Regions from separate parts of the Lelliottia sp. genome, predicted to be linked through region 2. Evidence: riboswitches for the same ligand, from Rfam matches in the RefSeq annotation. Region 2 holds a riboswitch; each other region holds the start of a gene.

Region 1 (5,402 bases), on a different contig from region 2:
TGTTAAAACTGTTCACTGCCACGCGGCTTACTTAACTGCGTCTTTCAGTGCTTTACCAGAAACAAATGCTGGTACGTTAGCAGCAGCAATTTTGATTTCTTTACCGGTCTGCGGGTTGCGGCCAGTACGCTCAGCGCGGTGGTTCACTTTGAAGGTACCGAAACCAACCAGTTGTACAGCATCGCCTTCTTTCAGAGACTCAGTAATAGCAGCCAGGGTGGATTCCAGTGCAGCTTTAGCCTGCACTTTAGACAGATCAGCCTTGTCCGCAATTACATCAATCAGTTGAGTCTTGTTCATAAGTTATCCTTTCAATGTGTTTATCGCTTGCTAAGCATCGAGTGCGACGAAAATGCCAAAAAAGCACTCTCCTGCATACACGCACCGATAGCCACTTTTTTTCGCCCCCCAAATGTAGACCAGACGGGGGGCAGAAGGGAAGAGTAGAGGTGCGACAAAACAGGCGTTAAATCACGTTTTATTGTCTCACTGGTTAAAAATTATACCAATATTACTCTCACCCGCCTCGCGTAAGTCCGCGCGCAGGCCTTTTATCAGTTCAATATCGCGTTCTTCGCACTCGGCCAAAAGTCGGAATATTTCCCACTGAATGTCCCATTCTTGCTCAACTGCCGGGTTCACTCTCAGCTCTTCGTCGGTCATTTCACGACCTTCTTGCGTCATTTCCAGCATCGCAACGGTGGTAATCGACGCCTTACTCACTTCGATGGCATGCTCCAGAGTTTCACCGCTTAAACGCGAATGCACCAGTTCACTCAATGCCACGCAGGCGTCGATCGCCGGATAGACACCATACATATCGTAGTCATCCGCCGACGGGATCGCCTCTTCCAGCTTTTCGAGCTGAGAGTCAAAGTTCACCTTCGCGTCTTTAACCGTCAGTGTTTCCCAAATCAGGTCAAGAATACGGCGATAAATCTGGCCTTCACCAAATTCGGTTTCCTTGCAGAACGTCGCATAATTGGGATACATACGCTCGCACAGGCAAGCCATAAAGGTGACGTGCTGCCAGCTTTCCAGCTTCTCAAGGCGCAGATGAATCGGGTTTTGTAACATGATGATGTCTCGAATCGGAAATTAGCGGCAGTTTACCTGAATCAAGGTTGAATTTCCTGCCAACGAATAAAAGCCGGGCGCGCCGATGCAACCGCATCAGCCCAGCGTGTCGGCTCTGGTAAACGGTAACCTTTCATACAACGCTGCACCCACGCCAGGGCACTGTCCGTGCTCACGCGGTGCCCAGTCGCAACGAACAGCGGATTGCATCGCGCTTTGCTGCGCCAGACCCACGCCAGCTGCTCGCCTTTATCCATCAACGGTGCCAGCGCGCCCGGCTCAGCGGAAAGGGGTTCAAATTTCCCACACAGGCGCTTTTTCGCCACGCCAATTGTTGGGACATCCACCAGCAAACCAAAATGGCTGGCGACGCCCAGACGACGCGGGTGGGAGATCCCATGACCATCCACAAACAGCAGATCGGGTTTTTGCGAGAGTTGTTCCCACGCTGCCAGCAGCGCGGGATATTCACGAAAGGAGAGAAAGCCCGGAATGTACGGCATGGTGGTGGCGATTCGCGCCACCTTATATTCAACCAGTTCCAGCGATGGATACTTCAACAGCACCATCGCTGCCCGCGTCACCTCACCACCCTGTTCAAATCCAACGTCGGCACCGGCGATCAGCTGCGGCGGATCCTTATCCAGACGATCCTCAAGGATCACTGACGAGGCAAGTTCGATTTGCTGGGCGCGTAACGACGCGAGATCCATAACAACTCCTTACAGATGATACTGGGCAGAATGTCGGTGCACCGCCTCCACAAACGCGCCAGCGTGCTCTGGCGGTACATCCTGATGAATACCGTGGCCCAGGTTGAAGACGTGGCCTTCGCCCTGGCCGAAACTTGCAAGTATAGACGCTACCTCTTCTTCGATACGTGCAGGCTGCGCGTAAAGCATAGACGGGTCCATGTTGCCCTGCAGCGCGACGGTATCGCCCACGCGACGACGTGCATCGGCAATATCGGTGGTCCAGTCAAGGCCCAGCGCATCACAACCGGTGGCCGCCATCGCTTCGAGCCATTGTCCGCCGCCTTTGGTGAACAGCGTTACCGGCACACGACGACCTTCGTTTTCACGCAGCAGGCCATCGATAATTTTGTGCATGTAGTAGAGAGAGAACTGCTGATAATCACGTCCTGTGAGCACGCCGCCCCAGGTATCGAAGATCATCACCGACTGCGCGCCCGCTTTAATCTGCGCATTGAGATACAGCGTAACGCTTTTCGCCAGCTTATCCAGCAACGCGTGCAGGGCCATCGGCTCGGCATACATCATCTTTTTGATGACGGTAAAGGCTTTGCTGCTACCGCCTTCGACCATATAGGTCGCCAGCGTCCACGGGCTACCGGAAAAACCAATCAACGGCACTTCGCCTTTCAGCTCGCGGCGAATGGTACGCACCGCGTTCATCACGTAACCCAGTTCACCTTCTGGATCCGGAATCGGCAGCTTATCAATATCGGCTTTGCTCTTGATCGGCGAGGCAAAGCGCGGGCCTTCGCCCGTTTCGAAATACAAACCAAGACCCATCGCATCCGGGATGGTCAGGATGTCTGAAAAAAGGATCGCCGCATCAAGCGGGAAACGGCGCAGCGGCTGAAGCGTCACTTCACAGGCCAGCTCTGCGTTTTTACACAGCGACATAAAATCGCCCGCCTGCGCTCGCGTCGCTTTATATTCCGGAAGATAGCGGCCTGCCTGGCGCATCATCCACACCGGGGTGACATCAACGGGTTGGCGCAGCAGCGCACGCAGATAACGATCGTTCTTCAGTTCGGTCATTTTGCAGGTTCCTTAAGCATCTTGCCGCTAGTGTATCACGTCATTCAGACTTCATAGTCGGCCCGACACATTGCCACGGTATCTTCAATCAGCCGACGCGCCACGGTGCCCGGTGGCGGTAACAGTGGTAAATCGTCATAGCGATACCAGTTTGCTTCCAGCAGCTCTTTCGGGTCGATAACGATGTCGCCGCTGTCATAGTCAGCCATAAAGGCCGTCATCAGTGACATTGGGAAAGGCCATGGCTGAGAGGTAACGTAACGCAGATTTTTGACTTTGATCCCGCTCTCTTCCATCACTTCACGCGCGACGGTTTGCTCCAGCGTTTCACCGACCTCGACAAATCCAGCCAATACCGTGTGAATACCGTTACGGTGGCGGACGTGCTGCGCCAGTAAAATCGAATCATCGCGACGAATAGCAACGATGATGCAGGGTGCAATTTGCGGGTAATAGCGCTCACGGCAGTGGCTGCACAGCAGCGCCCACTCGGTTTTGCTCGGATGCATGGCGTGACCGCAGTAGCCGCAGAACTTATGCGAGCGATAGAATTCGGCTAACTGCACACCGCGCCCGGCCAGCTGAAACAGGCCCGCATCAAGATCCATCACCTGACGCACCGATCCCATATCCTGACGGCGATTCTGCTGGATCAACCACACTGCATCGCCCTGCCATTCACCGATCTTTAATGCGGGTTGCCCCACAAGATCGAATTTCTCGGCATCGCCATGAGGTAACTCCCCTGCGGGCAACCATAATTTTTGTTCATGGCTGACGATCCACCAGCCACAATCTAATTTTTCAATTATACGATCCATATCTATTGCACTACCTTCGCTTCACAGGCATGTTGATAACAATATTCTTACAAATTTAGGCGGGCAGCTTTTAACCTTAACCTTGCGGAGTCAAACATGCTAAACCAGCTAGAAAGCCTGACAGAGCGCGTTGGAGGAAGTAATAAACTGGTCGATCGCTGGCTGCACGTGCGCAAACAATTGCTTGTTGCCTACTATAATCTGGTTGGCATTAAGCCTGGCAAAGAATCCTATATGCGCCTGAACGAAAAAGCGCTGGATAATTTCTGTCAGAGTCTGGTGGATTACCTTTCCGACGGCCATTTCAATATTTATGAACGTATTATCCGTGAAATGGAAGGGACGAATCCGTATTTAGCGGCGACAAAACTCTACCCGCAGCTGGAAGCAAACACCCAGCAGATTATGGATTATTACGACTCCACGCTCGAAAATGCGATCGACCAGGATAACTATCTGGAGTTTCAGCAGGCGCTGTCCGATCTCGGCGAAGCCCTGGAAGGACGCTTTACGCTGGAAGACAAGCTGATTGCCCTCGCGCTGGACAACAATTTAAAGGCCAGCAACGAAGATAACGTCGCGCGGCCAGCTTGAGTTATTCATCATTAACGCGTAGTTTACAAATATTCGCCCCTCTCACGAGGGGGTATTACACGAAATCATTCATGCTGCATCGCGGCGGAAACTGAGTGAATCCCCGGGAGCTTGCACCAGTAAGTGACCGGGGTGAATGAAGGCAGCCAATAACGAGGCAGCTTGAAGGATGGAGTGTAAATTTCTTGTCGGAGTGCCCAGAGCGTAAGCCGGGCTGAGACCGTTAATTCGGGATCCGCGGAACCTGATCAGGCTAATACCTGCGAAGGGAACAAGAGTCAATCTGCTGTTGTATCGCCTCTGGGCGATCACCTCTTGCTTCATCCGTCGTCTGACAAGCCACTTCCTTTACTATTTTGGAATGAGCTATGTCTGCAAAATTGACCCGCCGCGAACAGCGCGCACAAGCACAACACTTCATCGACACCCTGGAAGGCACCGCTTTCCCGAACTCGAAGCGTATCTACATTTCCGGCTCGCAGGCCGATATTCGCGTGCCGATGCGCGAAATCCAGCTTAGCCCTACGCTTCTCGGCGGCAGCAAAGAAAATCCGCAGTTTGAGGATAACGAAGCGGTGCCGGTATATGACACCTCCGGCCCCTATGGTGATACCGACGTTACCATCAACGTTCAGCAAGGGCTGGCAAAACTGCGGCAGACGTGGATTGACGCGCGTAATGACAGCGAAGCGCTCACCGTTCGCAGCTCCGCCTACACCAAAGAACGCCTCGCAGATGATGGTCTTGATGAACTGCGCTTTACCGGTCTGCTGACGCCAAAGCGGGCGAAATCAGGCAAATGTGTGACGCAGCTGCATTATGCTCGCCAGGGTATTGTGACCCCGGAAATGGAATTTATCGCCATTCGCGAAAATATGGGCCGTGAACGGATTCGCAGCGAAGTGCTGCGCCACCAGCATCCGGGCGAAGGTTTTGGCGCTCGTCTACCGGAGAACATCACACCGGAGTTTGTGCGTGACGAAGTGGCTGCCGGGCGCGCGATTATCCCTGCCAACATCAATCATCCGGAATCCGAGCCGATGATTATTGGCCGTAATTTCCTGGTAAAGGTCAACGCCAATATCGGCAACTCTGCCGTTACGTCATCCATCGAAGAAGAGGT
Region 2 (5,402 bases):
TTCGATTCTGTTAACGCGTGAAAACTTCGGCTGCGGTTCATCTCGTGAGCACGCTCCGTGGGCGCTGACAGATTACGGCTTTAAGGTCGTCATCGCGCCGAGTTTCGCCGATATCTTTTACGGCAACAGCTTCAACAACCAGCTGTTACCCGTGACGCTGAGTGACGAGCAGGTCGACGAAATGTTCGCGTTGGTAAAAGCCAATCCAGGCATCACGTTTGAAGTGGATCTGGAAGCGGAAGTCGTCAAAGCGGGCGATAAAACTTATGCCTTTAGCATTGATGCATTTCGTCGCCATTGCATGATCAACGGTCTGGACAGCATCGGACTGACGTTACAGCATGAAGATTCTATTGCAGCCTACGAGAACAAGCAGCCTGCATTTATGAACTAAAGCGAATGGCCCGCGACGAGCGGGCCATTGATTAGCGTGCAAAACCAGGCTTTAAACTTCCCCTTCTCATTTCACACATCCTTCACGCGACAGGTTAGCGCCAGCGTTAGCAGAGAAATCGCCGCAATCACCCAGTACACCGCAAAATGCCCGTAGCTTTGCACCAGCGCGCCCTGAATCACGCCCGCCAGGATCACGCCGGTTGAAATACTGTTGGTGAAAAGCGTCGTCGCTGACCCGGCTCTTCCGGGCATCAGGTCCTGGAACCACAGCATGCCGATCCCGGCGACAATCCCGATGAAAATAGCGTTAAACAGCTGGAGGGCCAGCAGCGCCTCGCGGCTGTGAAACAGAATTAAACCGAGATAAAACAGTACCCCTGCCGCAACCGCCACCACCATCATCCGGCGTTTACCAAAGCGTTTGACGTAATAACCCGCCAGGATCATCGCCGGAATTTCCAGCCCGGCCGCCGTACCCATCAGGATCCCCGCCAGTTTGTCCGGCAAACCCAGATCGCTACTGATCCACAGCGGCATGTCGATGATGTACATGGTGTTGCAAGTCCACATCAGCGTCGAGGCGATAAACAGCATGCGCACGTTTTTATTCTGCCAGCCGCTAATCTGCGTCACGGGCTTATCCGTCGCCTGCTCTATCCGGGCAACCGACGGCAGCACGCACGCAATCAGCACCAGACTGATGGCAAAAATCCCCGCCGCGATAGAGAACATCATGGTAAAACCGTAATTCAGAGCGAGCATAAACGCCAGCGGCGGGCCGATGACCCACGCCAGGGAAAGCTGCGCACGCATTACCGAGCTGAACATCACCACTTCACGCGCCGAGTTATCGGCATACTCGCGCGCCAGAGCAAAGAGCTGCGGCATGGCCGTATTGGCCAGCGATGCCAACAGCACGCCGCAGGTGATAAGCGTCAGATAATGGCGGTTGAACGCGAACAACAGCGCGTTGCCGACCGCCATCGCGCAGCAAAACAGAATCAGCTTGCGGCGATCGCCTTGGCTGTCCGAGCGTTTCGCCAGCCACAGGCTCACCAGAATCCCGGCGATGGCGTTGACGGTATAAAACAGCCCGACCCAGAACGGCTGTGCGCCGACTTCGCGGCTCAGGAACAGGCTCAGCGTCGGCGCCTGAAGCGCTCCCGCCACGCCCATCATAAACGCCACCAGCATAAAAGCGGCGTACACCCCATTGAGGCGGCGGCCCATCGTCATCAACCAGAGCATGCGCAGATCCTTGTTAAAGCGAAGAATAAACAGGTGGAATAGTAAACGAAAAAAGCCAGCAAAAACATTTTGCTGGCGGGTGATAAGCACCAATACTCAGTCACACATGATCGAGGCAAGTCAGCGTTCAGAAGTCGTTTGCGTAACCTCCCACTGCATCAATTCTTCCAGCATTTTCAGCCGCTGCTCGGCGCACTGGCGGGCCAGCCAGGACACTCCTTTTGTCGCTAAAAAGTACTGCTGATAAAACTGACGTGCGGTTGACCTCTTCATCATTCACTCCCTTGCTTCATCGGAAATGATTATTGGCTTAATATAGGGATTAATAAATTGATGATTTTTTGGCAGGAGTTCCCCTTTTATGGCGTCAGGTCGTCTGCAACAACAATTCATCCGCCTCTGGCAGTGCTGCGAAGGTCAGGAGCGGGAGACCACGCTCAACGAGCTGGCTGAACTCCTGAACTGCTCACGCCGTCATATGCGCACGCTGCTCAACACCATGCAGCAGCAGGGCTGGCTCAACTGGGAGGCCGAAGCCGGGCGCGGTAAACGTTCGCGCCTGACGTTCCTCTATACGGGACTGGCCCTGCAACAACAGCGCGCCGAGGATCTGCTGGAGCAGGATCGTATCGATCAACTGGTGCAACTGGTCGGCGATAAGGCTGCAGTGCGTCAAATGCTGGTCTCACATTTAGGCCGTAGCTTCCGCCAGGGACGCCATATTCTGCGCGTTCTCTACTATCGCCCGATGAAAAATCTGTTACCCGGCAGCGCATTACGTCGATCCGAAACGCACATGGCACGACAGATCTTTAGTGGTCTGACGCGCATAAATGAGGAAAACGGGGAACTGGAAGCCGATATCGCCCACCACTGGCAACAGCTTTCGCCCCTGCACTGGCGCTTTTTTTTACGTCCAGGCATTCATTTTCATCATGGCCGTGAGCTGGAAATGGGCGATGTTATCGCGTCGCTGCAACGCGCCCGCGAGCTGCCGCTCTATTCGCATATCTCACGCATCCATTCACCGACAGCCTGGACGCTGGATATCGAACTTTCGCAACCCGATCAGTGGCTGCCGTGGTTGATGGGCTATGTGCCGTCGATGATTTTGCCTCACGAGTGGCAATCGATGCCCCAGTTTGCCAGCCAGCCTGTTGGCACCGGTCCTTACGCGGTGACGCGTAACAACAATAATCAGCTCAAGATCCGCGCTTTTGATGATTACTTTGGTTATCGCGCACTGATTGACGAAGTGAATGTCTGGGTGCTGCCCGACATCAGCGAAGAGTTCAGCCCTGGCCTGACGCTGGAAGGCCCCACCGAAGGCGAGAAAGCGGTTGAGAGCCGCCTTGAAGAGGGCTGTTATTACCTGCTGTTTGATGCCCGAACGCATCGCGGAGCCAGCCGTGAGGTGCGCCAGTGGGTGAGCCAAATTCTCGCCCCTGCCAATCTGATTTATCAGGCGGAAGAGCAGCACCAGACTTACTGGTTCCCGGCGTATGGGCTCCTTCCTCGCTGGCACCATGCCCGTCCAGGGCGCGGCGAGAAACCCGCCGGGCTGGAATCCATCACCCTGACCTATTATCGCGAGCACGTTGAACACCGTTTTATTGCCCGAATCATGAGCAAACTGCTGGCCGCAGAGGGCGTGAAGCTCGAGATTCAGGAAGTGGAATACGATGAGTGGCACCGCGGCGAAGCGGTGAGCGATATCTGGCTCAACAGCGCCAATTTCACCCTGCCGCTCGACTTCTCCCTGTTCTCGCATCTGTTTGAAATCCCGCTTATTCAGCACTGTATTGCTCGCGACTGGCAGCAGGACGCAGCACAATGGCGCGCCGGAGAGATGAATCTCGCCGTCTGGTGTCAGCAGTTGCTGTCGCAGCAGGCGATGGTTCCGCTTATCCACCACTGGCTGATGATCCAGGGGCAGCGCAGTATGCGCGGTTTGAGAATGAATACCTTAGGCTGGTTTGACTTTAAATCGGCCTGGTTTGCACCGCCGGAACCATAACACTTTCGTAATATTCACCAAATCATTACACTACTGCTGTTCTCAACGGGGTGCTGCATCGACGATGTGCGCTGAGATAATACCCGTCGAACCTGATCCGGATAACGCCGGCGAAGGGATTTGAGGCTGTCGCTCAAAATCCTTTGCCACTCAACTTTGAGGTGCAAAGTGTTAAAAAAAGTTCTCCCCCTGCTGGCGCTGTTTGCGCTGCCTGTTTTTGCCAAACCCGTCTTAACGGTCTACACCTACGACTCCTTCGCCGCTGACTGGGGCCCTGGACCGGTCGTCAAAAAAGCCTTTGAGGCCGACTGTAACTGCGAGCTGAAATTCGTGGCGCTGGAAGATGGCGTCTCGCTGCTGAACCGTCTGCGCATGGAAGGTAAAAACAGCAAAGCCGACGTGGTGCTGGGTCTCGATAACAATCTGCTGGACGCGGCCTCACAAACCAAACTGTTCGCCAAAAGCAGTGTGGCGAACGATGCGGTTAACGTTCCCGGCGGCTGGAAAAATGACACGTTCGTGCCGTTCGATTACGGCTACTTCGCGTTTGTGTATGACAAAAATAAGCTGAAAAATCCGCCAAAGAGCCTGAAAGAGCTGGTTGAGAGCGACCAGAAATGGCGCGTGATTTATCAGGATCCGCGCACCAGCACGCCGGGTCTGGGCCTGCTGTTGTGGATGCAAAAAGTCTACGGTGACAAAGCGCCAGAAGCATGGCAGAAGCTGGCGGCGAAAACCGTTACCGTCACCAAAGGCTGGAGTGAAGCCTACGGCCTGTTCCTTAAGGGCGAAAGCGATCTGGTTCTGAGCTACACCACCTCTCCGGCGTATCACATCATCGAAGAGAAAAAAGACCATTACGCGGCGGCGAATTTCTCTGAGGGGCACTATTTGCAGGTGGAAATGGCCGCACGTACGGCAGCCAGCAAACAGCCTGAACTGGCTGAAAAGTTCCTGAAATTTATGGTCTCACCGGCATTCCAGAATGCGATCCCAACCGGCAACTGGATGTATCCGGTAACCAACGTGACGCTGCCTGCAGGTTTTGATCAGCTGACCAAACCACAAACCACGCTGGAATTTACCCCGCAACAGATTTCCAGCCAGCGCGCCGCATGGATCAGTGAATGGCAACGCGCCGTCAGCCGCTGATCCCCGGCTGGCTGATTCCTGGGCTGATTGCCGCCATTTTGATGGTGGTCGTCAGCCTGGGCGCATTTCTGGCGCTGTGGTTTAACGCACCTGAGAGCGATCTCGTCGCGCTTTGGCATGACAGCTATCTCTGGCATGTCGTGCGTTTCTCTTTCTGGCAGGCGTTTCTCTCTGCCCTGCTCTCCGTTGTACCGGCGATTTTTCTGGCTCGCGCCCTGTATCGACGCCGCTTTCCCGGCAGGCTAATCCTGTTGCGCCTGTGCGCCATGACGCTGATTTTACCGGTGCTGGTCGCCGTCTTCGGCATTCTGAGCGTTTATGGACGACAGGGTTGGATCGCCGCGCTGCTCAACGTTTTCGGCATCGAGTGGACCTTCTCGCCTTATGGTCTGCAGGGCATTTTGCTGGCCCACGTCTTTTTCAATATGCCGATGGCGACGCGACTGTTTTTACAGGCGCTGGAAAATATCCCTGGAGAACAGCGCCAGCTCGCCGCACAGCTCGGTATGCGCGGCTGGACGTTCTTCCGTTTTGTTGAATGGCCGTGGCTGCGCCGCCAGATCCCCCCGGTTGCCGCATTGATTTTCAT
Region 3 (5,402 bases), on a different contig from region 2:
AAAAAACTGCTTGTGGAAGTCCAGAGTGATGGAATCCACCAGCTCAATGCCGTCAAGATAGTCGCGATATTTCTCTGACATCAGCAGCGCGCCGCCCCATGCCGCATCGACATGCACCCAAATCTGCTGTTCTGCAGCCATCTCAGCAATTGCGCGCAGTGGATCAATCGCGCCCGCATCGGTAGTACCCGCTGTTGCCACGATTGCCAGAATCTGCTCGCCGTTGGCATTGCAGTGCGCAATTTTTGCGGCCAGATCGTTCAGATCCATACGTGAGCAATCGTCAGTTTTCACCTGGATGACAGACTGATAGCCCAGACCCAACAGGGCCATATTCTTCTGCACTGAGAAGTGTGCATTTTCAGAACATAACACGCGGATTTTACGCAGATCGCCAACCAAACCGTCCTGCTGGATCGAATGACCTTTGGCCGCAAAGAAGGCATCGCGTGCCAGCATCAGCCCCATCAGATTGCTCTGGGTACCGCCGCTGGTAAATACGCCTGCATCGCCGGACTGATAGCCAACACGGGTACGCAGCCAGTCGATCAGCTTCATTTCAATAATGGTCGCTGAAGGACTCTGGTCCCAGGAATCCATGCTCTGGTTAGTGGCGTTAATCAGCACTTCCGCCGCCTGGCTGACTACCAGACTTGGGCAATGCAGATGCGCTACGCACTGCGGATGGTGCACTGACAGACTGTCTTTCAGGAAATACTCAACAGCACGCGCGATAGCCGCTTCGTTGCCGAGACCTTTCTGCCCGAAATTCAGGGAAATATTGTCGCGCAGTTCGGCAACGCTTTTCCCCTGATACATTTCAGACTGCTGTAGCCACTGCATCACCGCCTGAGAGCTTTGCTCGATAGCCTGCTGATAGGCTTCGATGCTCTGTGCCGACGACGACAGAATTGGGTTTGAATCAGACATCGTATTCACTAACTCCGTTTACGCGGGGCGAACGCCCGCTGCAAGCAGGGCCTGCTCAAATTTATCCAGGAAGACTTTCAGCTCTTGCTCGCTGATAAGCAGAGACGGCAGCAGACGCAGTACGACGCCATCGCGGCCACCACGTTCCAGAATCAAACCTGCTTCGAAGCATTTTTTCTGGATAAGTGCGGACAACTCGCCATCGCCCGGGAAGCTGCCCATATGGTCAGGCGCTTCGTTTGGTTTCACGATCTCAATACCGATCATCAAGCCTAAACCACGTACGTGGCCGATGACCGGATAGCGTTTCTGCAATTCAGCCAGCTGGCCTTTCAGCCACTCACCCTGTGCAGCCACTTTGTCGGCAATATTCTGGTCTTTCAGGATTTTCAGCGTCGTCAGGCCAGTCGCCATCGCCAACTGGTTACCACGGAAAGTACCGGTATGATGACCTGGCGCCCAGGCATCAAACTGCTTTTTAATACCGAGAACGGCCAGTGGCAGACCGCCACCGACTGCTTTAGACATGACGATGATATCTGGCTCAATACCGGCGTGTTCAAAGGCAAAGAACTTACCAGTACGTGCAAAGCCCGCCTGAACTTCATCAAGGATCAGCAGAATGCCGTGTTCCTGAGTCACCTTACGGATGCGTTGCAGCCACTCAGCCGGAGCCGGATTCACGCCGCCTTCACCCTGAACAGCTTCCAGAATCACGGCCGCAGGTTTACGCACGCCGCTTTCAACGTCGTTGATCAGGTTGTCAAAATAGTAAGTCAGTGCTTTCACGCCCGCGTCACCGCCAATGCCCAGCGGGCAGCGGTACTGGTGTGGATAAGGCATGAACTGCACTTCTGGCATCATGTTATCGACCGCTTCTTTCGGTGACAGGTTACCTGTCACGGACAGCGCGCCGTGGGTCATGCCGTGATAGCCGCCGGAGAAACTAATAATGCTGCTGCGGCCGGTCACTTTTTTCGCCAGTTTCAGCGCGGCTTCAACGGCGTCAGCGCCAGACGGGCCGGTGAACTGCAGGCAATATTCTTTACCCTGGCCTGGCAGCAGGGAGAGCAGGTATTCAGAAAACTCGTCTTTCAACGGAGTCGTCAGATCCAGTGTATGTAACGGCAAGCCGCTAGTAATGACATTTTGGATGCTTTTCAGCACATCAGGATGGTTATGGCCAAGCGCGAGGGTGCCAGCGCCTGCAAGACAGTCAAGGTATTCTTTATTATCTGCATCGGTAATCCATACGCCGTCTGCTTTAGTAATTGCTAAAGGCAGCTTGCGAGGATAACTCCTGACGTTCGATTCAAACTCGGCCTGACGGGCCAGATAGGTTTCGTTGCTTTTATGGGCATCTACAGTGTCAATACGGACTTTATCCGTCATCATATCACTCCTACAACCGGGGCTGTTTATACGCCTCGATTGAATAAATAGTTAGTTAAGGATGGGTCAGGTAAAAAACGCGGCCAATATAGAGCCTTTTGGCGCGTGGCTCAATGGTTAATTTGTTTACTGTTTTGTTACAATGTAAAGGTGTTGGGGGAGGGGGTGTAACACAATGTTTTTGCTGTGGTTTTACTGTGCCAAAACACAGAAAAAAATCTCACCGATTTATATACTCAAAAGCCGCGTTGATGAAAGCGAAAAAGGCGGCTTTTCAGCAGCCCATGCGTTACTTCTGAACGACCTGAAGTCATCCATTGTCTCTGCCATGGGTTTTATTCCATGACGCGTCGGTAATTCCGTTTTCATCCAGGGTAATAGAAAGAACATATCCCGCGCCTTTAATTTCGTAGGCATTGGCATTGAAACGTTTTACTGTGGCTTTTTTCCCGTTAATGGTGGCAGTAAAGAAACCATTGCTGACCGTGGCCTTAATACCGTTTGCCGAGAATGACGCTTCACGTAGCGGATCGGCAACGTGTGCGGCCTGTGCATGTTATTCAACACCATGATGATAATGCTTATTATCGTATTGCTTTGCGTATTCATCTGAACGTTTGTACGCGTTCTGGAGCGCTGCCGCGCGGCTAACGTTTTGATTATCATGATCAACTTTAAAACACGTATCCAGGCTGACGCCGGTGTTTGTGCAATTGGCAATACGTTGCGATTCTGTCGTACAACCAGAAAGTGCTACGGCGCAGACTAAAACAGCTAACACCATCTTCTTCATTCATTGACCCTAATATTATTTATTTTTTTATCAAACGACACGGCGAAATAACCTGACTTTTTGCAGGTTATTTATATTGGCAGATCACGCTAAGTGAAATATTCATTTTTAAAATGACAAAATAATAAAATTTAAGTTATTCATTTATGCAATTGCCAGCCATGCTGATAACCGTGTTTTTATATATCACACCGATGAAAACACCTGTGGCGACAAGGGAGATTGATACGATTGCCGAAGCAATAATAAGCTTTAACATTTGCTACCACATTATCAGGATGTCATTCAGTTAGAGCGTCTCTTACAGAGAAACGAAGTAGTTACCTTGCACAACTATCCAGTAATCCGCCCCTTTTATATTTGATTTAGATCACGAAAAATACGAATGTATAAAATCTGGTATTTATCTGGCGTTTCACATAATTGATTGTTTTAATTGATTTTACTTTTTTAAATAGACTGGAAAGTAAAGCGCAATGTGTGTTTAATACTTAGGCTTAGATTATTTATCCCAAAAAATCAATGACATTAAATGTCTACACATATAAGGAATAACTCAATCTAAATAGGCCAATAATAATAAATGTTTACAGTATTTTCTTGACCGGAAAAGAGCGGTCCAGGAGACTTGCATTCGATAATTACTTCCTCTACGCTGCCCATATTACTGAAGTTTTAGGTAATTTGACTCGGGGTGCCCTTCTACGTGAAGGCTGAGAAATACCCGTACCACCTGATCTGGATAATGCCAGCGTAGGGAAGTCAGGTGACTGTTAAGGTTATCGCTTCTTCTCGCAAGGCAGGAGCGAAACATGCAGCCTGACCGACTTGATTTACACGCCTTACATCACTTCCGCACGCGTTCCCCGCTCACACACTGCATGACCAACGATGTGGTGCAAACCTTTACGGCCAACGTTTTGCTGGCACTTGGCGCATCTCCCGCGATGGTGATTGAAGCCGAAGAAACAGAGCAATTTGCAGCGATGGCTGATGCCTTACTGATCAATGTTGGCACGCTGACCGCGCCGCGCGCGCAGGCGATGCGTCGGGCAATCGAAGGTGCAATGGCCGCTGGAAAGCCCTGGACGTTGGATCCCGTGGCCGTGGGCGCGTTGTCGTATCGCACCCGTTTTTGCCATCAAATCCTCTCACTCAAACCTGCGGCGATACGCGGTAATGCCTCTGAAATTCTCGCGCTTGCCGGTATGAGCGCGGGGGGGCGAGGCGTTGATACCACCGATACCGCTTCCAGCGCGTTGCCTGCCGCCATTGCTCTTGCCCGACAAACTCACGCCGTTGTTGCTGTGACGGGCGAAGTGGATTACGTCACCGACGGGCAACGTACGCAGACCATCACTGGCGGCGATGTGATGATGACGCGCGTCGTGGGGACAGGCTGTGCGCTCTCGGCCGTTGTCGCGGCAAGCTGTTCATTGCCGGGCGACCGGCTGGACAATGTTGCCGCCGCATGCGGGTTTATGAAGCAAGCCGGTAGCGTTGCCGTCAAACAAAGCCGCGGGCCAGGGAGCTTTTCCAGCGCGTTTATTGACGCGCTCTGGAACCTGGAGGCGCAGGCATGAAACGTATTAACGCATTAACCATTGCTGGCACGGACCCGAGCGGCGGCGCGGGGATTCAGGCGGATCTGAAAACCTTCTCAGCCCTTGGAGCGTATGGCTGCTCAGTCATTACCGCACTGGTGGCGCAAAATACGCGCGGCGTGCAGTCGGTGTACCGTGTGGAACCGGATTTTGTCGGTGCCCAACTGGACTCAGTGTTCAGCGATGTCCGCATTGATACCACCAAAATCGGCATGCTTGCCGAGACTGATATTGTTGAAGCGGTTGCGGAGCGTCTCAGACACTATCGCGTAAAAAACGTTGTGCTTGATACGGTGATGCTGGCGAAAAGTGGCGACCCGCTGCTTTCTCCTGCGGCTGTCGAAACCTTGCGAAAACATCTTCTGCCGAACGTCGCGCTGATCACGCCAAATCTGCCGGAGGCGGCGGCGCTGCTGGATGCGCCTCATGCCCGCAATGAGCAAGAGATGAAAGAGCAGGGGCGTGCGCTTCAGGCGCTCGGCTGCGAGGCAGTGCTGATGAAAGGCGGTCATCTGGACGATCCTGAAAGCCCGGACTGGCTCTTCACGCATGAAGGTATCCAGCGATTTACCGCTCCACGCGTCATGACCAAAAACACCCATGGCACTGGCTGCACGCTATCGGCAGCGCTGGCTGCGCTCCGCCCGCGTCACGACAATTGGGGGGATACGGTGCAGGAGGCC

What was found. Region 2 has a riboswitch for thiamine pyrophosphate ahead of thiB (thiamine ABC transporter substrate binding subunit). Riboswitches for the same ligand answer to the same signal wherever they lie in the genome.
Region 1: another riboswitch for thiamine pyrophosphate. It lies ahead of thiC (phosphomethylpyrimidine synthase ThiC); the one in region 2 lies ahead of thiB (thiamine ABC transporter substrate binding subunit).
Region 3: another riboswitch for thiamine pyrophosphate. It lies ahead of thiM (hydroxyethylthiazole kinase); the one in region 2 lies ahead of thiB (thiamine ABC transporter substrate binding subunit).

What each region holds. Positions count from the first base shown of each region.
Region 1 covers NZ_JAZQNX010000009.1:4,011-9,412, forward strand. The annotation lists gene ACKI5T_RS07670 (DUF1481 domain-containing protein) at 1-16, opposite strand, end outside; gene hupA (nucleoid-associated protein HU-alpha) at 28-300, opposite strand; gene ACKI5T_RS07680 (YjaG family protein) at 487-1,077, opposite strand; gene nfi (deoxyribonuclease V) at 1,119-1,790, opposite strand; gene hemE (uroporphyrinogen decarboxylase) at 1,800-2,864, opposite strand; gene nudC (NAD(+) diphosphatase) at 2,909-3,685, opposite strand; gene rsd (sigma D regulator) at 3,782-4,279, shown strand; TPP riboswitch at 4,459-4,567, shown strand; gene thiC (phosphomethylpyrimidine synthase ThiC) at 4,648-5,402, shown strand, end outside.
Region 2 covers NZ_JAZQNX010000010.1:147,498-152,899, reverse strand. The annotation lists gene leuD (3-isopropylmalate dehydratase small subunit) at 1-394, shown strand, start outside; gene ACKI5T_RS08515 (sugar efflux transporter) at 466-1,644, opposite strand; gene sgrT (glucose uptake inhibitor SgrT) at 1,765-1,917, opposite strand; gene sgrR (HTH-type transcriptional regulator SgrR) at 2,006-3,661, shown strand; TPP riboswitch at 3,698-3,798, shown strand; gene thiB (thiamine ABC transporter substrate binding subunit) at 3,830-4,813, shown strand; gene thiP (thiamine/thiamine pyrophosphate ABC transporter permease ThiP) at 4,789-5,402, shown strand, end outside.
Region 3 covers NZ_JAZQNX010000024.1:193,589-198,990, forward strand. The annotation lists gene ACKI5T_RS13945 (pyridoxal phosphate-dependent decarboxylase family protein) at 1-930, opposite strand, end outside; gene ACKI5T_RS13950 (diaminobutyrate--2-oxoglutarate transaminase) at 949-2,325, opposite strand; gene ACKI5T_RS13955 (hypothetical protein) at 2,498-2,668, shown strand; partial or broken gene ACKI5T_RS13960 (hypothetical protein) at 2,633-2,878, opposite strand; gene ACKI5T_RS13965 (hypothetical protein) at 2,879-3,115, opposite strand; TPP riboswitch at 3,796-3,892, shown strand; gene thiM (hydroxyethylthiazole kinase) at 3,928-4,698, shown strand; gene thiD (bifunctional hydroxymethylpyrimidine kinase/phosphomethylpyrimidine kinase) at 4,695-5,402, shown strand, end outside.